Regions from separate parts of the Kineococcus gypseus genome, predicted to be linked through region 3. Evidence: predicted binding sites of a transcription regulator. Region 3 holds the regulator's gene; each other region holds the start of a gene.
What was found. The regulator LexA, encoded in region 3, represses DNA repair genes until DNA is damaged. The targets are predictions, from matches to a motif close to TCGAACANNTGTTCGA.

Region 1 (6,959 bases), on a different contig from region 3:
TCCAGGAAGAGGTCCCAGCTGGCCAGCGTCCACGCCGCCGCGCCGACGACCGCGGCGTGGTGCCCGCGCCCGCGCGGGGCCAGCCGGCGGCCCAGCTGCACCGAGGGCCAGGCCAGCATCGTCCAGGCCAGCGGCACCACGACCGGCACCTGCAGCACCTGCGGGCCCAGCGTGCCCGCGTAGCGGTAGCGCCCGAACGGCCGGCCGGTGCGGGTGCCCACGGCCTCGGCGAGCAGGCCCAGCCCGCCGGCCACCACCAGCGCCGTCGCCCCGCCGCGCGCGCCGCCGCGCCGGGCCGCGTCGGCGAGCGCGGCGGCGCAGAACGCGCCGACCGAGCCGATGGTCGCGCGGCGCAGCGCCTCGCCGCGCAGCAGCGGGTGCGCCACCTGCGTCAGGACCGCCGCGGCGGTGAGCGCGCCGGCGACGGCCGGCGCGGGTCGGGAGAGCACCGCGCCACTCTAGGGAGGGGCGCGGACGCCGGCGCCCGCGGGAGGGGCGCGCTCAGGGGCCCGCGGTGCCCGGTGCGGCGAGCACCGCGGCCGTCGCCGCCACGAGCGCGACCGCGACGGCCAGGCCCCACGACCAGCCCAGCACCCGGCCGGTGCGCCAGGCTCGGCGGTGCAGCCGCGCGGCGCGCCCGCGGCCCGTGCCGCCCGGCGCCACCCGCTCCGGGTGCGGGCCCCACCACCACAGCGCGACCAGCGCCCGCGCGGCGCCGCGGGCGAGCAGGCCCAGCAGCGCGACGGGGGAGGTCTCCACACCTCCAGCGTGGCCACCGGCCGGCGCTCGCGGTACCGCGTGCGCCCCACCGCCACCCGGACGGCTCAGGGGGTGCGTCCGTCCAGGGTGCCGGTGACCGAGCGCACCGCGAAGCGGGCGAACAGCTCCTCGGCGTACCAGCCCTCCGGGCCGGTGCGGTCCATGACGTCCACGTGCGCCGGGCGCCGGTGCGCGAACCCGCGCAGCGCCGCCGTGGAGGCCCACAGGGAGAAGGTGCCCTGGTGCAGCAGCGGCGACTCCCCGACGCCCAGCGCGCAGCGCAGCCCCGGCACCCGCTGCAGGTCCGCGGCCACCGGCGGCACCGAGCGCCGGAACGAGCGCGCCCGCAGGGTGCGCAGCCGCGCGCGGGTGATCGAGGCGACCGGGCCGTCGTGCGCCCGCGCCCCGCGCAGGTCCTCCGGCCCGAACGGCGCGCGCCCGCCCCAGCGCCCCCGGCTGGTCAGCGGCGCCATCTCCACCCGCAGCCGCTCGCGCGAGAGCCGCCGCCAGGCACGCACCGTGGGCGAGGACTCGAAGGCGGCCGCGTCCTCGGGGCGCGACCACGCCACCAGCACCGCCCAGCGCAGCGGGTCCGCGTCGCGCGCGGTGAAGGTGCGCCCGTCGCCGGTGCCCAGCAGCTTCGCGAAGCGCGCCCCGGGGGTGCGCGCCAGCAGCGGGCGGTCCAGGGCCATGCGCGCCAGCGCCGCCGGCACCGCGCGCGGGGCCACGCCCCACACGTCCAGGGTGACCAGGGCCGGGCGCTGCTCGGGTCGCGGCTCGCTCACCCCGCGACGCTACGCGCCGGTCCCGCCGGTCCGCCCGCGGGCCCGCCCGCCGGTCCGCCCGTCCCGCCGGCCCGTCCCGCCGCGCGCTCGGCGGCGGCCACGTGCTCGCGCACGAGCGCCGCCACGTCGGCGGGGCGGTCCCAGGCGGGCACGTGCCCGCAGCGCTCCCACTCCAGCCACCGCGCGCCCGGCGGCGCGCACGAGCGCAGCAGGTGCGAGGGCGGCAGCACCCGGTCGCGCCGGCCGGTCACCACCACCACCGGCACCCGCACGTCCGCGCCGCGGGTGAACGCCCCCGAGGCCATGCCCGCGTCGGCGGCCGCGTACCCGGCGGCGGCGGCCACCGACATCACCGCCTCGCGCGCCAGCTCGGCCGGCAGCGCGCGCGGGGCGGCGCTGGTGGCCGCGAAGGCCAGCGCGCGGCCCCAGGCGGTGGGCAGCGGGTCCACCGGCAGGTGGGGGGCGGCGCGCGCGTACCAGCGGGCGAAGCGCTGGCCGGTGGGCAGCAGGGGCGGGCGCCGCCGCGGGCGCGCCCACAGGCCCGCGGGGGCCAGCGCCACGACGCCGGCGACGGCCGGTGCGCCGGTGCGCCCCGCGCCGTCGGCGGCGGCCGCCTCCAGGCACACCCAGCCGCCCAGCGAGTGCCCCACCAGGTGCACGGGGCGCCCGGTGGCCGCGCGCAGCCGCTGCGCCGCGCGGTGCAGGCGCCGGCCGAGGGCGGGCGGGTGCATGGCGGTGGGGTCGCCGTCCTCCAGCGGCGGGCTGGCGCCGTGGCCGGGCAGGTCGACGACCAGCACGCGGTGCCCCCCGGCCAGGTGCGGCAGCACCAGCGACCACGTGCTCGCCCCGGCGCCGAGCCCGTGCACCAGCAGCACCTGGGGGTCGTGCGGCCCGGCCCCCGCCACCTCCTGGACGGCCAGGCCCTCCAGGAGCGCGCTCACCCCGTCTCGACCGGGTGGGCGCAGGCCATCCTCAGCAGCTCGTCGTAGCGGGTGGGGAACAGCGCGCGCGGGTGGCCCGCCGGCACCCACACCACGCGGTGCAGGGCGAGCGTGACGTCGACGTAGGTGGGCAGCGGCTCGGCCAGCCCGAGCGGGGAGGCCGACCCCAGCACCGAGCCGGTGCGGCGCACCGACTCCGCCTCACCGGCCTCCTCCAGCCCGGGCAGGCCCAGCACCGCGGCCAGCAGCGGCGCGCACAGGTCGTGGGCCGAGGAGGCGAGCACGAGCAACGGGTGCCCGTCGGGGGCGCGCAGCAGGGTGCTGCGGGCCACGGCCCCGGCCGGCACCCCCAGGTGCAGGGCGACCCGGGCGGGGCCGCGCACGTCCGCCGGCAGGAGCACGACCCGCCCGGTGGCGCCCAGGTCGGCCAGCGCGCGCGAGGTGGCGGCCACCGCCGGGTGCCCGTGCCCGTCGCGCCCGTCGCGCCCGCCCGCCGCGGCGGGCCCGAGTGCAGCCGGCTCGAGCGGCGCCGCGCCGGCCGGCGCCGCGGTGGGGGGCGTGAGCGGGCCGACGGGCGGGGCCGCGACGGCGGGCGCGGCCCCCGCCGCCTCCGGGAGCGCGTCGAGGAGGCCCTGCGCGGCGGTGCCCTCGCCGGTGGTCCCCCTCATGCCCCCCCACGGTAGGCCGGTCGCGGCGGCGCGTCGCGGCGAACGCCGGGGACCGTCGGGGGAGCAGCGGGCGCCCCGCGCCGGGGGCCTGTGGACGGCTCCTCGAGGCGTTGACGCCGGGTGGCGGGGGTGGTGTAGCTTCGAAGAGCGTTCGAACCGGTGTTCGAACGACGTGGCCGCTCGGCGGCGCGGTCCGGGGAGGAGGGGAAGCTCCCGCGGCCCGCGCCCCGGGCGCGCCGCGACGGGCCGCTTCCCCCGGCTCGCCCGCCGCGGACAGCCCGCGGCGCCGGCTGGAGCGGAGGGAGTCAGCGGTGCGACGGTTCTCGGACGAGGTGCACGTGCGGTGCGGCGTCCTGCAGGGCGCCCCCGGCGCCCCGGTGCAGTTCGTCTGGCGCGGCCGGCTCTACCTGGTGCACGCGGTGCTGGCGCAGTGGCGCGAGCGCAGCGCCTGGTGGGAGCAGCCCGCGGTGGCCGCGGTGCACGGCGAGGAGGCGCCCGCGCCGGCGGCGCGGGTGCCGGGCGCCGGCGCCGGGGGGCAGCGGCGCGTGCTGTCGCTGGGCGAGCTGGAGCGCGAGGTCTTCCGCGTCGAGGCCGCCGTGGGCCGCACCCGGCCGGGCGTGTACGACCTGGCGCACCCCGTCGCGGCCGGCACCGCCGCGCACGCGCCGGGCACTGCCGGGGCCCCCGTGTCGGAGGCGGCTGGTACCCAGGAGGGTGACGACGCGTGGCGCCTGCTGCGCGTCAGCGACTGACGTCCGGACACCACCGGAGAGGCGAACCGCGATGACCACCCCGAGGGCATCTTCCCCCGGTGGCGCCCCCGAGGGCACCACCGACCGCCCCCGACCCCTGAACACCGCCGCCCTGGACCTGCTCGAGCGTTGCGAGGCGGAGCTGCGCGCCGCAGCCGCCGCGAGCGAGCCCGCCGACCGCTACGTCCACGCCCACCTCTCGGCCCTGCGCGCCGGCGCCGCGCTCGTCGCCGTGCACGGCAGGCCCACCGCCCCGCGGCGCAGCCAGCCGCGCAGCGTGTGGGAGATGCTGCCACGCCTGGACCCCGCCCTGGAAGCCTGGTCCCGGCGCTTCTCCTCCACCGCCCCCGTGCGCGCGCGCGTGGAGGCCGGCCGCACCGACGTCGTCGACGCCGCCGCCGCCGAGACCCTGCTGGCCGACGCGGTGGAGTTCCACCGCGTCGTCGAGGCACTGCTCGGCCTGAGCAGGCTGCACCCGCTGGCCAGCTGAACCCCCCGGCGCGCCGACCGGCCGCCGGTCCCGACCCACCGCTGCTCCGTCCTTCCCCGCGGGCGCACCACCCGCAGGAGGACGTCCTTGCCGCCCGCCCCGCCCACCCGCACGTCCACGTCCGCGTCCGCCCCGGCGTTCACGCACCTGCACGTCGCCTCGAGCTGCTCGCTGCGCCACGGCGTCTCCAGCCCCGCCGAGCTGGTGGCCCGCGCCGCGGACCTGGGCATGGGCTCCCTGGCCCTGACCGACCGCGACGCGCTGCACGGCGCGGTGCGGTTCGTGCGCGCCTGCGCCGGGGCCGGCCTGGCGCCCGTGCTCGGCGTGGACCTGGCCACCGCGCCCACCGGGCTGCTCGCCGGCCTGCCCGCCTGGGCCGACCCCGCCGCTCCCGCCGCTCCCCGCGGGCCTGGCGGTCCCGCCGGCACCCGCACCGCGGGCGGCGCCCGCTCGCCGGTGCGCGGCGGGGCCGCCGTCGACCCGAGGTGGCCGCGCGCCACCGCCCTCGCGCTGGGCGCCGCGCCCGGGCTGACCGCCGGCGAGGGGTGGGCCGCGCTGTGCGCGCTGGTCAGCGCCGCCCACCGCGCCGGCGGGCGCGGGCACCCCGTCGCCGCCGTCGAGGCGTTCTCCCGGCACGCCGCCGCCGGGGGCGCCGCGGCGCTGGCGGTGCTGCTGGGCCCGTCCTCCGAGGTGGGTCGCGCCGTGCTGGCCCACCGCGAGGACGTCGCCCGCGCGGTGCTGCGCCGCTGGCGCGACGCGCTGCCCGAGGACTGCCTGCACGTCGAGGTCGTCTGCCACCACTGCGCGCCCGGCACCCCCGGCAGCGTCGAGCACGCCGCGCGGCTGCTGGCGCTGGCGCGCGCCGAGGGGGTGCCCGCCGTGCTCACCGCGGCCGTGCGCCACGCCACCCCCGACGGCGCGGTCACCGCCGACCTGCTCGACGCCGTGCGCCGCCTCGTGCCGCTGGGCACCCGCCACCTGGACCGCAGCACCGCGCAGGGCCACCTCGTCGACGCCGCGGGCATGGCCCGCACCGCCGCCCTCGTCGCCCGCGCGGCCGCCGGCGCCGGCGGGGCCGCGGCGCTGGCCGGCGAGCTGCTCGGCGCCACCGCGCACCTGGCCGCGCGCGCCCGCCTGGACCCCGCGGCCGACCTGGGCACCGGCCGGGCCCACCTGCCCGACGCCGCCGCGCTGCGGCTGCCGCCCGGCGCGCACCCGGACGCGGTGCTGCGCGCGCGCTGCGCGGCGGGCGTGGGCCGCTGCTACCCGGGCGCCGGCGAGCGGCGGCTGGCCGCGGTGCACCGCCGCCTGGAGGAGGAGCTGGACGTCGTCGCGCGCGTCGGCTTCGCCGGCTACTTCCTCACCGTCGCCGACGTGTGCGACCTCACCCGCGCCCTGGGGGTGCGCGTGGCCGCCCGCGGCTCCGGCGCCGGCAGCCTCGTCAACCACCTGCTGGGCATCTCCGGCGTGGAGCCCCTCGAGCACGGCCTGCTCATGGAGCGCTTCCTCAACACCCGCCGCCGGCAGCTGCCCGACATCGACCTCGACGTGGAGTCCGCCCGCCGCGAGGAGGTGTGCTCGGCGGTGCTGGCGCGCTTCGGCGCCGAGCGCGTCACCGGCCTGTCCAGCGTGGCCACCTACCGGGTGCGCCACGCCGTGCGGGCCGTGGGCGCCGCGCTGGGCCTGCCGCCGGCGGAGGTCGACGCCCTGGCCACCGCCTTCCCGCACGTGCGGGCCCGCGAGGCGCGCGCGGCGCTGGCCGAGCTGCCCGAGCTGCGCGGCAGCGCCCTGGGCGCCGGGCGCCTCGACGCCTTCTTCGACCTCGTCGCCCGCCTGGACGGCCTGCCGCGGCAGGTGGCGATGCACCCGTGCGCGCTGGTGCTCTCCGGCCGCGGGCTGCTGCGGCGCACCCCGGTGGGCACCAGCCGCGGCGGCTTCCCGGTCAGCCACTTCGACAAGGACGACGTCGAGGAGATGGGGCTGCTCAAGCTGGACGTCCTCGGGGTGCGGCTGCAGTCGGCGATGGCCCACGCGGTGCGCGAGGTCGCCCGCGTGGAGGGCGAGGAGCTCGACCTCGACGACCGCGCGCAAGTGCCGCTGGACGACCCGGCCACCTTCCGGCTCGTGCGCTCCACGCGCACGCTGGGCTGCTTCCAGATCGAGTCCCCGGGCCAGCGCGAGCTGATCGGCCGCTTCGGGCCGGAGACGTTCGCCGACCTCGTCGTCGACATCTCCCTCTTCCGCCCCGGCCCGGTGCAGTCGGACATGGTCACCCCGTTCCTGCGGGCGCGGCAGGGCTGGGCGCCGGCGGACGTGCTCGACGAGCGGCTGCGCCCGGTGCTGGCCGAGACGCACGGCGTCGTCGTCTTCCACGAGCAGGTCATCGAGGTGCTGCGCGTGACCACCGGCGCCGACCGGGCGCTGGCCGACGAGCACCGCCGGCGCCTGGGCACCCGCGAGGGGCAGCGCGAGCTCGAGCCGTGGTTCCGCGAGCGCGCCGCCGAGCACGGCTTCGCCCCGGCGGTCGTCGAGCGCGTCTGGGGGGTGCTGCGCGCCTTCGGCTC
Region 2 (6,959 bases), on a different contig from region 3:
AGGGCGTTGCGGCCGCGGAAGCCGAAGCGGCCGAAGCCGTAGCCGGCCAGGGTGGCCAGCAGGGCGGTCAGCAGCGCGGTGGACACCGAGACGACGAGGCTGTTGCCGACGGAGCGCCAGATGTCGGCGTCGCCGCCGAAGAGGGCGCGGAAGTTCTCGGTGGTGAAGGCGGTGACCTGCGACCACGTCGGCTCGGTGGAGACAATGGCGTCGTTGGGCTGGAACGAGCGCAGCACGGACCAGACCAGCGGCACGAGGAAGACCAGCGCGGCGAGGGTGCCGCCGAGCACGTAGAGGGTGAGCTTCAGGCGGCTCTCGGCGCGGGTGCGCTGCGGACCGGCGGGCGGGCGGGCGCGCCGCTGCGGCGCGGTGGCCGGGGCGGTGGCGGCGGTGGTGGGCACGGTGGTGGACACGACGGCTCCCTCACTCCTTCTCGCGCAGCAGGCGGAACTGGGCGGCGGTGACCACGCCGATGACGAGCACGAGGACCACCGACAGCGCGGAGGCCGCCCCCAGCTGCAGCTGCACGAAACCGCGCTGGTAGACGTACATGACGACCGTCTGGGTGTCCGTGCCCGGACCGCCGCGGGTGAGCACGTAGAACTGCGTGAACGCCAGCAGCGAGCCGATGACGGAGATGACCAGGCTCATGGCGATGGTGCGCCGCAGCATCGGCAGGGTGATGCCGCGCTCGCGCTGCCACCAGCTCGCCCCGTCCACCTCCGCGGACTCGTACACCTCCCGCGGGATGCCCTGCATGCCGCCCATGAGCAGCACCATCGTCAGCCCCGAGACCGCCCAGACGATCATCACGCAGATCAGCCCGGTGGCCAGCGGGCCGTCGGCCAGCCAGGCCGTCGTGCCGTCGGTGACGCCCAGCCACCGCAGCACGACGTTGACCGCCCCCGAGCCGGGCTGGGCCTCCAGCACGAGCAGGAAGCTCAGCGTCGTCAGGCCGATGACGTAGGGCAGGAAGAAGACCGTGCGGAACACGGTGGCGCCGCGCCGGTTGGAGCGCACCACCACCGCCAGCAGGTAGCCGACCACGAGGATCGGCAGGGTGACGATCGCGGTGTAGAGGACGGTGTAGCCCACCGACCTCCAGAACACCGGGTCCTGCGCCACCCCGAGGTAGTTCGCCAGGCCGGTGAACTCGTAGGAGCCGATGAGCGGCCAGTCCGTCATGGACATGTAGACGGCGAAGACGAGCGGCACCAGGACGAAGACGACGACGAACGCCAGCGCCGGCAGCACGAGCAGCACGCCGGTGCGGGCCGGGTGGGTGAGCGATCCGCCACCGGAGCCGCGCGGCGCGGGCCGGCGGTTCCGCTGCGGGCGCGGCGCCCGCGGCGCGGCGCGGTCCGCGACGGCGCTCACAGCTGCGCCTGCTCGAGGACGCGGTCGAAGCCGGCCTGGCCGGTGGCCAGGGCGCCGTCGACGTCGCCGTCGAAGACGGCCTGCCGGAACGCGGCGATCCACGGCGAGTCCTGCTGGTTGAACAGCAGGTTGTAGGCGAGGGTCACGGGTGCGTACGCCTCCTCGATCTGTTCCAGGGGTGCCACGGCCAGCGGGAACCTCGACCGGTAATCCTCCGTGGCGGCGTCGGAGCGCACGGGGATGTACCCACCGGCCGGGAGGTTCGTCTGCTGCGGGAGGTCCAGGGCGAAACGGGTGAACTCCCACGCCCCGGAGGCGTTGACCGCCCCGCGCGGGATGCACAGGTTGTCGCCGCCGGCGAAGGTGGCGCGGCCCCCGTCGGGCCCGGGCAGCAGCACCACCCCGGTCTTCGCCTGCACCTCGGGCGGGGCGTTCAGCACCGCCACGGCGAAGTTCGCGGGGAAGAGGGCCACGGTGCCCTCGGTGAAGGCCGCACCCCAGCGCGCCCCGTCGCCGGAGAAGTTCGCCTGCGGCATCAGCCCTTCGGCCCACAACGTGCGGTAGAACTCGAAGGTGCGGCGCACCGCGTCGTTGCCGGCGATGTCGCCGCGCTGCGCGCCGACCTCGCCGACGACGTTCCGCTCGCCCGCGGCCCACACGTGCGGCTGGACGACGAACCCGAGGATGCCGGCGGCGTTGCCGTCGATGGACAGCCCGTGCGAGCCGTCGCCCAGCTCCCCCACCGCCCGGGCGGCCGCGAGCATCCCGTCCAGGTCCGCGGTGGCGGTCTCGACGTCCACCCCGGCGCGCTCGAGCAGCTCGGTGTTGTAGAAGAGCGCCGAGTTGTCCGCGATGTACGGCACGCCGTAGCGGCGGCCGTCGCGGGTGGCCAGCCCGAGCTGGCCGGGGTTGAGCCGGTCGGCGAAGCCGAGCTGCTCGACCAGCGGGGTCAGGTCGGTGAAGGCGTCCCGGTGGATGAACAGCATCGAGTTGATGTCGTCGATGTCGACGACGTCCGGGACGTTCCCGCCGCGGATCGCGGTGGCGAGCTTGGTGACGTACTGCCCGTCCAGGACGGGGGTGACCTCCACGCGCAGGCGGTCCTGCGAGGCGTTGAAGGCGTCGACGGTCTGCCGCACGCCGGTGACCGTGGCCGCCCGGCACCACAGCCGCACCGTGCCGGTGGCACCCTCCCCGAAGCCGGCGGCGGTGACGTCGGCCTCGGGGAGGGTGGAGGCGCAGGAGGGCAGCAGCGCGCTCAGCGCCGCCAGCCCCCCCAGGCCCAGGACGTTCCTGCGGGGAAGCTCCATCGCTCTCCTCCGGGGTGGGTTCTCGTGCCGCGGGGTCAGGCCCGCGGCAGCCACACGCGCATGGGGCCGACCTCGCGGTTGGCCCACGCGTAGTACGGGATCGCGGGGACCGTCACGGTCCCCTCCTCCGCGGCCCGCGGCGCCTCGTCGCCGGCCGGCCGGTACAGCGGCCCCTCCGCCGCGCCGAGCGCGCGGTGCACCGGCAGCCGCAGGACGGACACCCCGCCCAGCAGGTCGGGGCGGTGCTCGGCGCTCGCGCCGCGCAGTTCCGCCACCCGCACCCGCACGTCGTCGGCGAGGAGGCCGACGGGCAGGTCGGGCTGCTCCACGCAGTACACGAGCGGGCCGCGCTCGACGGCGACGGCGCCGCGCACGGCGTCGACCCGCGGGTCGGCCTCGACGACGCGCACGCCCATCGGCAGCACGAGCTCGACGACGTCGCCGGCGCTCCAGCTGCGGCGCACGCGCAGGTACCCGCCCGCGAGCGCCTCGACGGGCTCGCCCGCGGCGGTGGCGGTGGCGCCCTCGGCCCAGCCGGGCACGCGCAGCGCGAGCTCCCACTCCCCCGCGCCGGGCTCGCGCACCTCCACGCGCACGGTGCCGTCCCAGGGGTAGTCCGTGCTCACGGCCAGCTCCACGCCGCCGGCCACGTCGGCGCGCACGGTGCCGGTGGCGAACTGGTGCAGCTGCACGCCGTCGGCGGAGGTGGTCGCCAGGTACGCGTCCAGGCTGGACAGGGTGCGCATGACGTTGGGCGGGCAGCAGGCGCAGTCGAACCACGGGCGGCGCCCGTGCGCGGGGCTGCGCTCCTCGTCGGTGTGGGCGCCGGCGCGCAGCTGCAGCGGGTTGACGTAGAAGTACTCGGTGCCGGCCAGGGAGACGCCGGGCAGGAACGCGTTGTAGAGGGTGCGCTCGACGAGGTCGGCGTAGCGGGCCTCGCCGGTGGCCAGCAGCATCCGCCAGGACCACTGCACGCTGCCGATGGCCGCGCAGCTCTCGGCGTAGGCGCGGTCCGGGCCGAGCTCGTGGTGGTCGCCGAACTGCTCGAAGTCCCAGCGCGAGCCGATGCCGCCGGTGACGTACGTCTTGGAGGCCAGCATGCCCTCCCACTGGCGCACCAGGGCGTCCAGCAGCTGCGCGTCGGCGGTCTCGGCCGCGACGTCGGCGGCGCCCGCGGTGAGGTAGACCGCGCGCACCGCGTGCCCCTCGGGGCTGGTGGCCTCGCGCACCGGGACGCGGTCGGAGAAGTAGGTGGGCTCCTTGCCGTGCCGGGCGATGACGCCGTGCCCGCGCGCGTCGACGAACCAGCTCGCCAGGTCCAGGTAGGCGCGGGTGCCGGTCTCGCGGTACAGCTCCACCAGGCCCGTCTCCACGACCGGGTGCCCGTCGACCTCCTCCAGCCCGCCCGGCCCGAAGGTGGCGACGAGGTGGTCGGCGAGCTTGACGGCCACGTCGAGCAGGCCGGTCTCCCCGGTGCCGCGGCGCACGGCGACCGCGGCCTGGAACAGGTGCCCGGCGCAGTAGTGCTCGTGGCTCCACGGCAGGTCGACGTAGCGCGCGCCGCCCCCGCGCACCTGCTGCACGGAGTCCAGGTAGCCGTCCTCGGCCTGGGCGGCGGCGACGACGGCGGTGACCTCGCGGATCCAGCCGAGCAGCTCCGCGTCGGGTTCGCGCCCGTGCTCCCACCCGGCGGCCTCGAGCCACTTGTAGACGTCGGAGTCCATGAAGATCGGCCCGCGCACCTCGCCGGTGGCGGTGCCGGCGGCGATGCGCAGGTTCTGCAGGTTCCCCGCGCTCTCGAGCTTCTCGTAGCCGGTGCGGATGGCCTGGCGCCGGTTGGCGTCCTGGCGCTCGTGCCAGAACCCCCCGGTGGTGCGCGCCGCGCCGGAGGGCACCGGGCGCAGCACCACCGCGGCCGCGGTGGTGGGGGCGGCCGGGGCCAGGGGGGCGCGGCCGGTGCCGCTGGTCGCCGGGGTGGGGGGCGCGGTGGTGGTCATCAGCTCTCCGTCGAGTCGTCCGCCACGGCCGCCGCCCGCCGGGACGGCGGAAACGGCGGAACACGTTTTCTGCGGGGGACGCTACGACCGCGGACGCCGGGCGTCAAGGACGGTAGAGTTCCCGTTCCACCGACCCGGTCACCGGCGCAGGGCGCGCGCCGGACGAGCCCGAGGAGCCGCCAGGTGACGGAAACGAGCGTTCCGCGGATCGTGGACGTCGCCGCGCTGGCCGGCGTCTCGCCCGGCACGGCCTCCAAGGCCCTCAACGGCACCGGGCAGCTGCGCGAGGCCACGCGCGAGCGAGTGCGCCGCGCCGCCGAGCAGCTCGGCTTCACCCCCGACTCCCTGGGCCGCGGGCTGGCCTCCGGGCGCAGCTACACCGTCGGGCTGGTCACCACCGACAGCTTCGGGCGCTTCTCCATCCCGGTGATGCTCGGCGCGGAGAACACCCTGGGCGCCGGGGAGATGGTCGTGCTGCTGTGCGACAGCCGCGACGACCCGCTGCGCGAGCAGCACCACCTGCGCACGCTGCTGGCCCGGCGCGTCGACGGCATCATCGTCACCGGCCGGCGCACCGACCCGCGCCCGCCGGTGGCCGTGCCCGCGCACGTGCCGGTCGTCTACGCGTTCACGCCCTCGCAGGACCCCGCCGACACCAGCCTCGTGGTCGACCAGGCCCGCGGCGCCGCGCTCGCGGTGCGCCACGTCCTGGACCTGGGCCGCCGGCGCGTGGCCCACGTGACCGGCCCGGAGGACCACCACGCGGCGGTGGTGCGCCGCGACGCCGCGGCGGCCGAGGCCGGCGAGCACCTGGTGGGCGAGCCGCTGCACGGCGAGTGGAGCGAGCGCTGGGGCCGGCTGGCCGCCGACCTGCTGCTGCGCCGCCACCCCGACGTCGACGCGATCACCTGCGGCAGCGACCAGATCGCGCGCGGGGTGTGCGACGGCCTGCGCGACGCCGGCCGGCGCGTGCCCGAGGACGTCGCCGTGGTCGGCTTCGACGACTGGGACGTCATCGCGCTGGCCTCCCGCCCCCCGCTGACCACCGTGGCCCTGGGCCTGGAGGCCCTGGGGCGGCGCGCCGGCGAGCTGCTGCTCGACGCCGTCGCCGGGCGCCCCTCCCCCGGCACCACGACGATGCCCACCCGCCTGGTCGTGCGCGCCTCCACGGTGGGGGCCTGAGCGGTGGGGGCCTGAGCGGTGGGGGCCTGAGCGGCGCGAGCACCCGGCGGCCGGGGACCTCAGCGCGCGGCGCCCGCGGGAGCGGCACCCCCGCGCTCGGCACCGTCCCGCTCGGCGCCGTCCCGCTCGGCGCCGTCCCGCTCGGCGCCGTCCCGCTCGGCGCCGTCCCGCTCGGCACCGTCCCGCTCGGCACCGTCCCGCTCGGCGCCGTCCCGCTCGGCGCCGAAGAGCACCACCCGCCCCTTGCCGGCCGCCTTCGCCGCGTACATCGCGGTGTCGGCCCGGTGCAGCAGCTGCTCGGGGTCCAGCGCGGCGGTGACGTGCACGACCCCCACGCTGACGCCCACGCGCGCCGGTCCCGCCGCCAGCTGCACGGGCACCGACACCGAGCGCACCACCCGCTCGCCGACCTCGACCGCCTGCGCCGCGCTCGCGCCGTGCAGCAGCACGGCGAACTCGTCGCCGCCCAGGCGCGCGCCCACGTCGCCCGGGCGCACCACCGTCTGCAGCTGGCGGGCGACGTGCTGCAGCAGCTCGTCCCCGGCGCCGTGCCCGAGGCCGTCGTTGACGGCCTTGAAGTCGTCCAGGTCCACGAACAGCACCGCCCGCTCGCCGCGCGCCGCGGCCAGCTCCTCCTGGAAGCGGCCGCGGTTGGCCAGGCCGGTCAGCGCGTCGGTGCGCGCCTGGCTGCGCAGCAGCTCGTGGCCCCGGATGTTGGCGGTGGCCAGGCCCACCTGGTTGCCCAGCTGCTGGAAGGAGACGACGACGTCCGGGTCCACCCCGCCCGGCGCGCCCACGAGCACCGAGACGCCCTCGACCTCCGGCAGGTCCATGCAGACCCACCCGCAGGGCCGGCCGGCCGCCGCGTCCAGCTCGGCGGTGCGCTCGACGGGCACGGCCAGCCCCGGGACGATGCCCTCGGGCACCACCTGGGCGGGCAGGACCCCCGGGACGCGCTCGAAGTCCCCAGCGGTGTCCAGGACCGTGGCGGCCCCGTCCCCGGTCAGCACCGCCATCGAGCGCAGCCCGGGCGTGATGGCGCACAGCGCGCGGCTGCCGGCCACCGCCTGCTCGGCGATGCGGGCGTGCTCGG
Region 3 (6,959 bases):
CGTCGGCGATGCGGGCGGCCACCTCGCGCCAGTCGCGACCGGGAGCCAGGTCCGCCGCGATCTGCGAGAGCGTCTGCCCGGGCAGCACCGTCACCGCCGCGACCGGGCGCGGGGCGGGGGCCGGGGCACCGCCGGGAGCACCGGCCGCACCGGGCCCGGCGGCGGCGACCGCCGCCAGCACCGCACCGCCCAGGGCACCGGCGGCCGTGCACGTCAGCGCCAGCCGGCCGCGGCGCGTCAGGCGCAGCGGGCCGCGGGCGGCCGGCCTCCGGACCGGCGCGCGGACGGCGGCGGGGACGGCGGCGGGGACGGCGGCGGGGACCTGCGCGGGGACCGCGGCCGGAACGAGGGCGAGCGGGGCGCGCCGGGGTGCGCGCGGGAGGGTGCGGGGTGCGCGCGGGAGGGTGCGGGGCGCGGGCCAGGCGAGGGCGGTGCTGCTCACGGCGAGGACCTCCTGCTCGGGAGCCCGTTCGAACGGGTGTTCGAACGGGCGGGGCTGTTCTACCACCGGAGCGCCGGTGGTGCGCAAGCCCCGGCGGTGCTGCGCGCGCCGGTGGGCCGGTGCGCCGCCGCGGTCCGGACCGGGGTGCGGGAGGCACCGTGCCACCCGCCCCCGACACCGGGCCGCGACGCCGGGCTCCGCGACCGGGGCCCCACCACCGCACCGGCCGCGCACCGGCGCGCCGCGCGACACGTTCGAACACCTGTTTGAGGCCGTGGGGCGGCGGCGGTAGCGTCGGGGCAGCCGCGGGACGCCGCGGCCGGCGGACGTGGGGAGTGGGCGTGGACGACGTGCGGGACGGGACCGCGGACGAGGGCACCGGCGCGTCGGTGCACGCGCTGCCCGACGGGCCGCTGGACGGCGCCGGGCTGACCGCGCGCCAGCGCCGCGTGCTCGAGACGATCCGCGAGGCGGTCGAGCGCCGCGGCTACCCGCCGAGCATGCGCGAGATCGGCCAGGCCGTCGGCCTGACCAGCCCCAGCAGCGTGGCCCACCAGGTCAAGACGCTCGAGCGGCTGGGCCACCTGCGCAAGGACCCGCGCCGCCCACGCACGCTGGAGGTCGTCACCCCCGGCCCGGGGCACGGCGTGCTCACCGCCGACGCGGCCACCACCGCCGACGAGCGCCCCGCCGTCACGTACGTGCCCGTCGTCGGGCGCATCGCCGCCGGCGCGCCCGTGCTGGCCGAGCAGCTCGTCGAGGAGGTCTTCCCGCTGCCCGCGCAGCTGGTGGGCGCGGGCCGGCACTTCATGCTGCGCGTGGTGGGCGACTCGATGGTCGACGCGGCCATCTGCGACGGCGACTGGGTCGTGGTGCGCCAGCAGCCCACCGCCGAGAACGGCGACGTCGTGGCGGCCATGATCGACGGCGAGGCCACCGTCAAGGTGCTCCAGCGCCGCGACGGGCACGTGCTGCTGCTGCCGCGCAACGACCTGTACCAGCCCATCGACGGCGACGACGCCACCGTCCTGGGCCGGGTGACGGCGGTGCTGCGCAGCCTGTGAGCCGCCCGCGCCGGCGCCCGCGGGGTGCCGGCGCGCCGGCGCCCGTCAGCGCCCGACGGGCACGACCAGCTCCACGGCGGCCTCGACGGCCAGGCGCGGGGAGGTGAGCACCGGCACGTGCAGGTCGCGCAGCAGCGGCGCGGCGCCGACCATGCTCGCCTGGGCCAGGACGACGACGTCCACCGGCGGCTGCAGCGCCCGCACCGCCCGGCGCACCGCGTCGGCCACGCCGGTGGCGTAGGTCACCAGGTCGCCGGACTCGAAGGCGGACCAGGTGTCCGGGCAGCGCACGTCGACCAGCTCGACGTCGCGGCCGGTGGCGTCGGCCGACTCGCGCAGCAGCGGGCGCAGCTGGTCGGCGGCGCCGTCCAGGGAGCTGACGACCGCGATGCGCCGCCCGGCCAGCACCGCGGCCTCGGCCATCGGCCGGTCCACGCGCAGCACCCGCACGCCCAGCTCGGCGCCGACGCGCTCGGCCTCCCCGCCGGTCTCCGAGCAGGTGCCCACGACCACGTCGGCGCCCTCGGCGACCAGGCGGCGCAGCCGGTCGGCGAGCGCACCGCGCACCGCGGCGGTGCCGCGCTCGCGCGCGGAGGCCAGCAGCCCGGTGTCCACCAGGTGCCGGTCCTCGACGGTGTCGTCACGCTGACCCAGCAGCTCGCGGAAGGTGCGCACGTGCGCGTGGGCGGTGTGCAGGAAGCCGACGGTGGGCACGCAGGGAGGATGCCAGCCCGCGGCGCCCGGGGGCAGGGGCGTCGCACGATCGACACACTCCCCCACCCGCACGGCCCCGGCGGCTGGCCGGACCCTCACCCGCGCGGCGCAGCCGCGTCCAGCCGGCGCAGCGCCTGGCGGGCCACCTCGCCGTCGGTGGTGGGCCAGAAGCCCGGCAGGCTCTGGCGCAGGAAGCCGCCGTAGCGGGCGGTGGCCAGCCGCGCGTCGAGCACGGCGACGACGCCGCGGTCCTCGGCGGCGCGCACGAGCCGGCCGGCGCCCTGCGCCAGGCGCACGGCCGCGTGCGCGGCGGAGACCGACAGGAACCCGTTGCCGCCGGCGGCGTCGGCCGCGCGCGCCCGCGCCGCCATCAGCGGGTCGTCCGGGCGCGGGAAGGGGATGCGGTCGATGACGACGAGCTGGCAGCTGGGGCCGGGCACGTCCACGCCCTGCCACAGCGACATCGTCCCGAACAGCGAGGTGGCCGCCTCGTCGGTGAAGCGCCGCACCAGGCGCGGCAGGCGGTCCTCGCCCTGGCACAGCACGGTGCGCCCGGTGCGCGCGCGCACCGCAGCGGCGGCCTCCTCGGCGGCGCGGCGCGAGGAGAACAGCCCCAGGGTGCGCCCCCCGGCGGCGTCGAGCAGCGCGGCCAGCTCCTCCAGCACCGCCTCGGGCGTGCCCGCGCGGCCGGGCGCCGGCAGGTGGCGGGCGACGTAGAGGATGCCCTGGCGGGCGTAGTCGAAGGGGCTGCCCACGTCCACGCCCGTCCACGCGCCCTGCTCGCGCGCGCCGGCGCGCAGGCCGAAGGCGCCGGCTACCGGCTCGAAGGAGCCGCCCAGGGTCAGGGTGGCGCTGGTGGCCACCACGGTGCGCTCGGTGAAGACCCGCTCGCGCAGCAGCCCGGCCACCGACAGCGGCGCCACGTGCAGGGACGGCGCGCGACCGCCCGGCCCACCGCCGCCGCCGACCCAGGCGACGTCGTGCTCGGAGCCCGCGGCGAGGCGCTCGGCGACGGTGAAGACCTCCTGCACGGCGGCGCGCGCCAGGTGCCGGGCCCCGCGCGACTCCGCGTCCTCCTCCTTCGCCGCGCCCTCGGTGGCGGTGCGCAGGTCGCTCAGCGCGGTGCGCGCGCCGTCGCGCACCGCGGTCACGGCCGCGGCCAGCGCTCCGGGCCAGCGCTCCAGGCGCCCGGGGGGCGCCTCCTCCAGCGCCGCCTCCAGCGCGGCCCCGGCGTCCTCCAGGGCCTCGCCGACCACGCCGGAGGAGCGGCGCAGCCGGCGCGCGGCGGCGGCGACGACGGCGCCGGAGAGCTCGGCGGTGGCCACGGCGGTGACGCGGTCCGCCAGCTCGTGGGCCTCGTCGACGACGAGGACGTCGTGCTCGGGCAGCAGCTGCCCGGAGCCCTCCAGGGCGTCGATGGCGGTCATGGCGTGGTTGGTGACGACGACGTCGACCTCCCTGGCCCGGGCCCGCACCCGCTCGGAGAAGCACTCGGCGGCCACCGGGCAGCGCTGCGCGCCCAGGCACTCGCGCGCGGAGACGGACACCTGCCGCCAGGCGCGGTCGCTGACGCCGGGGTCGAGCTCGTCGCGGTCGCCGGTGCGGGTGCGCGCGGCCCACTCGCGCAGCCGCACCACCTCCCGGCCCAGCCGGCCCGCGTCGGGCGCACCCGCGCCGGGCGCGTCGGGAGCGGGGGCGGCCACGTCGAAGAGGGCCGCCTCCTCGGCGGGGAAGCCGCCGTCGAGCTTGTTGCGGCACGCGTAGTTGGCGCGGCCCTTGAGCAGCTCCCAGGTGGGCTCGCGCCCCAGGGCGGGCGCCAGCGCCCGCGCCAGGCGGGGCAGGTCGCGCTCGACGACCTGCGCCTGCAGCGCCAGGGTGGCGGTGGTGACGACCACGCGGGAGCCGGCGTGCACGGCGTGCGCGACGGCGGGCACCAGGTAGGCCATGGACTTGCCGGTGCCGGTGCCGGCCTGCACGAGCAGGTGGCGCTTGTCGCGCACGGCGCCGGTGACGGCCTGCGCCATGCGGGCCTGCCCCTCGCGGTGCTGCCCGCCGAGCGCGGCCACGACGGCGTCGAGCAGGTCGGCGGCCTCGGGCCCGTCCACCTCACCGCCGTCGCCGCCGGCGGCCCCGCCGGGCGCGTCGGCCCCGCCGGGCCCGCCGGTCTCCACGGGGGCGTCCTCGTGGACCTGCTCGGTGCTCGGCGCGCTCACCGGCACATCCTCGCCGACGCCGCCGACACCGGCGGACGCCGTCCACGCGGCGGCGCGGCGCGGCGCCGTCCACACCCCCGCCGCGCGCGCGGTCGCCCGCACGCGCGAGCGCCGGCGGCCGCGGGTGCGGCCACCGGCGCTCGGCGCAGGGCTCAGGCGCGCGCGGCGCTGAGCCGGTACGGCTCCAGCTCGGCCGCCAGGCGCGGACGCACCCGCGCGAGCAGCCGGGTACCGGTGCCGGTGTGCTCCTCGGCGAGGACCTGACCGGTGGTGTGCACGCGGTGGACCAGCTCGCCGCGGTCGTAGGGCACGCACACCTCCAGCTGCACGTCCGGCACGGGCAGCTCCTCCGCGAGGCGCTCGCGCAGCCGCTCGATCCCCTCGCCCGTGCGGGCGGAGACGACCACGGCACCGCGCTCGCGCGCCAGCAGCCGCTGCAGCACCTCGGGGTCGGCCACGTCGGCCTTGTTGATCGCGACGAGCTCGGTCACCTTGTCGGCGCCGACCTCGGCGAGCACCGAGCGCACCGCGGCCAGCTGGCCCTCGGGGTCGGGGTGCGAGCCGTCGACCACGTGCAGGACCAGGTCGGCCTCGCCGACCTCCTCCAGGGTGGAGCGGAACGCCTCCACCAGCTGGTGCGGCAGCTGCCGGACGAACCCGACCGTGTCGGCCAGCGTGTACGGGCGCCCCTCGGGCGTCTGCGCGCGCCGGACCGTGGGGTCCAGGGTGGCGAACAGCGCGTCCTCGACGAGCACGCCCGCCCCGGTGAGGCGGTTGAGCAGCGAGGACTTGCCGGCGTTGGTGTACCCGGCGATGGACACCGACGGCACCGCGCGCGCCACGCGCAGGGAGCGCTTGGCGTCGCGGGCCGTGCCCATGCCGCGGATCTCCCGGCGCAGCTTGGCCATGCGGGAGCGGATGCGGCGGCGGTCCAGCTCGATCTTCGTCTCACCGGGACCGCGCGAGCCGATGCCGGCGCCGCCGGCGACGCGGCCACCGGCCTGGCGGGACATCGACTCGCCCCAGCCGCGCAGGCGCGGCAGCAGGTACTCGAGCTGGGCGAGCTCGACCTGCGCCTTGCCCTCCCGGCTCTTGGCGTGCTGGGCGAAGATGTCGAGGATCACGGCCGTGCGGTCGACGACCTTGACCTTGACGATGTCCTCCAGCCCGCGGCGCTGGGACGCGGACAGCTCCCCGTCGCACACCACGGTGTCGGCGCCCTCGGCGGCGACGAGGTCGGCCAGGGCGGCCGCCTTGCCCGCGCCGAGGTAGGTGGCCGGGTCGGGGGTGGAGCGGCGCTGCAGGACGCCGGCGAGGACGTCCGAGCCGGCGGTGGCCGCCAGGGCCGACAGCTCCTGCAGGGAGACCTCGGCCTCCTCGCGGCTGGAGCCGGCGCTGGACCACACGCCCGCGAGGACGACGCGCTCCAGGCGCAGCTGGCGGTACTCGACCTCGGTGACGTCGGCGAGCTCGGTGGACAGCCCGGCGGCGCGGCGCAGGGCGCGGCGGTCGGCCAGGTCGAGCTGGTCGCCGTCGTAGTCGCTGCGCCCGGCGTCGCTGCGCTCGGCCCGGGACCCGCCGTCGAGGTCCACGGGGTCGTGCCGGGGGGAGTCGTGCCGGGCCGGTTCGCGGTCCGCGCCGTCGTGCCCGGCGAGGATGCGGGCCAGCGCGCGGTCGAAGTCTGCGTCGCGGTCCACGGCGCGGGGGGCGTCCTGCGCGCTGGTGCGCACGTCGTCCCCGGTGCCGGTCGGCGACGGCTGCGTCGCGGACGGCTGGACCGGCGAAGAGCGGTGGTTCATGGACCTCCCAGGTCGTGCTGCCCCTGACGGGCTCGAGGGGACCAGCATCCTCATCAACGACCGCGCGGTCCACGGGATTCCGCGCGGGCGCGTCCGGCGGCGACCCGGCGGCGCCCTACGCTCGGGGCCGTGGCGAGCGCGCGAGCGGACGACGAGCACTACTTCACCGCCCGGCCCGCCTCCCCGGACGAGCGGCGCGAGATCGGCGTCGAGCTGGCCGGCCGGCCGGTGGTCGTCGAGACCGCCCGCGGCGTCTTCAGCGCCGAGCGCCTGGACCCGGGCACCTCGGTGCTGCTGCCGCTGGTGCCCGACGAGCCGGCCGCGGGCGGCGACGTGCTCGACCTGGGCTGCGGCTGGGGCCCGGTGGCGCTGACGCTGGCGCTGCGCCAGCCGCGCCGGCGGGTGTGGGCGGTGGACGTCAACGAGCGCGCCCTGGACCTGGTGCGGCGCAACGCGCAGCGGCTGGGCGTGCCGGTGCGCGCCGAGCTGCCCGACGCGGTGCCGGCCGACGTGGTCTTCGAGCGGGTGTGGTCCAACCCGCCCATCCGGGTGGGCAAGGAGGCGCTGCACGAGCTGCTGCTGCGCTGGCTGCCGCGCCTGGCGCCCGGCGGCGAGGCGCACCTGGTGGTCCAGCGCAACCTCGGCGCGGACTCGCTGCACCGCTGGCTGGACGAGCGGCTGCCGGCGGTGCTGCCGGGCGCGAGCACGGAGCGCACCGCCTCGGTCA

Region 1: ACRYMN_RS06415 (DUF6504 family protein) is a predicted target of LexA. The motif match lies at 3,305-3,320, and genes of this name have one in related genera.
Region 2: ACRYMN_RS10240 (glycoside hydrolase family 127 protein) is a predicted target of LexA. The motif match lies at 4,741-4,756, and genes of this name have one in related genera.

Annotation. Positions count from the first base shown of each region.
Region 1 covers NZ_JBJLRD010000012.1:2,279-9,237, reverse strand. The annotation lists gene ACRYMN_RS06440 (carotenoid biosynthesis protein) at 1-449, opposite strand, end outside; gene ACRYMN_RS06435 (hypothetical protein) at 502-759, opposite strand; gene ACRYMN_RS06430 (monooxygenase) at 825-1,544, opposite strand; gene ACRYMN_RS06425 (alpha/beta fold hydrolase) at 1,541-2,485, opposite strand; gene ACRYMN_RS06420 (aminoacyl-tRNA deacylase) at 2,482-3,153, opposite strand; gene ACRYMN_RS06415 (DUF6504 family protein) at 3,465-3,905, shown strand; gene ACRYMN_RS06410 (SAV_6107 family HEPN domain-containing protein) at 3,937-4,395, shown strand; gene ACRYMN_RS06405 (PHP domain-containing protein) at 4,483-6,959, shown strand, end outside.
Region 2 covers NZ_JBJLRD010000021.1:56,115-63,073, forward strand. The annotation lists gene ACRYMN_RS10225 (carbohydrate ABC transporter permease) at 1-413, opposite strand, end outside; gene ACRYMN_RS10230 (carbohydrate ABC transporter permease) at 424-1,377, opposite strand; gene ACRYMN_RS10235 (ABC transporter substrate-binding protein) at 1,374-2,687, opposite strand; gene ACRYMN_RS10240 (glycoside hydrolase family 127 protein) at 2,723-4,684, opposite strand; gene ACRYMN_RS10245 (LacI family DNA-binding transcriptional regulator) at 4,868-5,866, shown strand; gene ACRYMN_RS10250 (diguanylate cyclase domain-containing protein) at 5,926-6,959, opposite strand, start outside.
Region 3 covers NZ_JBJLRD010000029.1:41,582-48,540, reverse strand. The annotation lists gene ACRYMN_RS12565 (LysM peptidoglycan-binding domain-containing protein) at 1-442, opposite strand, end outside; gene lexA (transcriptional repressor LexA) at 784-1,506, shown strand; gene ACRYMN_RS12555 (aspartate/glutamate racemase family protein) at 1,552-2,220, opposite strand; gene ACRYMN_RS12550 (ATP-dependent DNA helicase) at 2,316-4,325, opposite strand; gene hflX (GTPase HflX) at 4,586-6,232, opposite strand; gene ACRYMN_RS12540 (class I SAM-dependent methyltransferase) at 6,362-6,959, shown strand, end outside.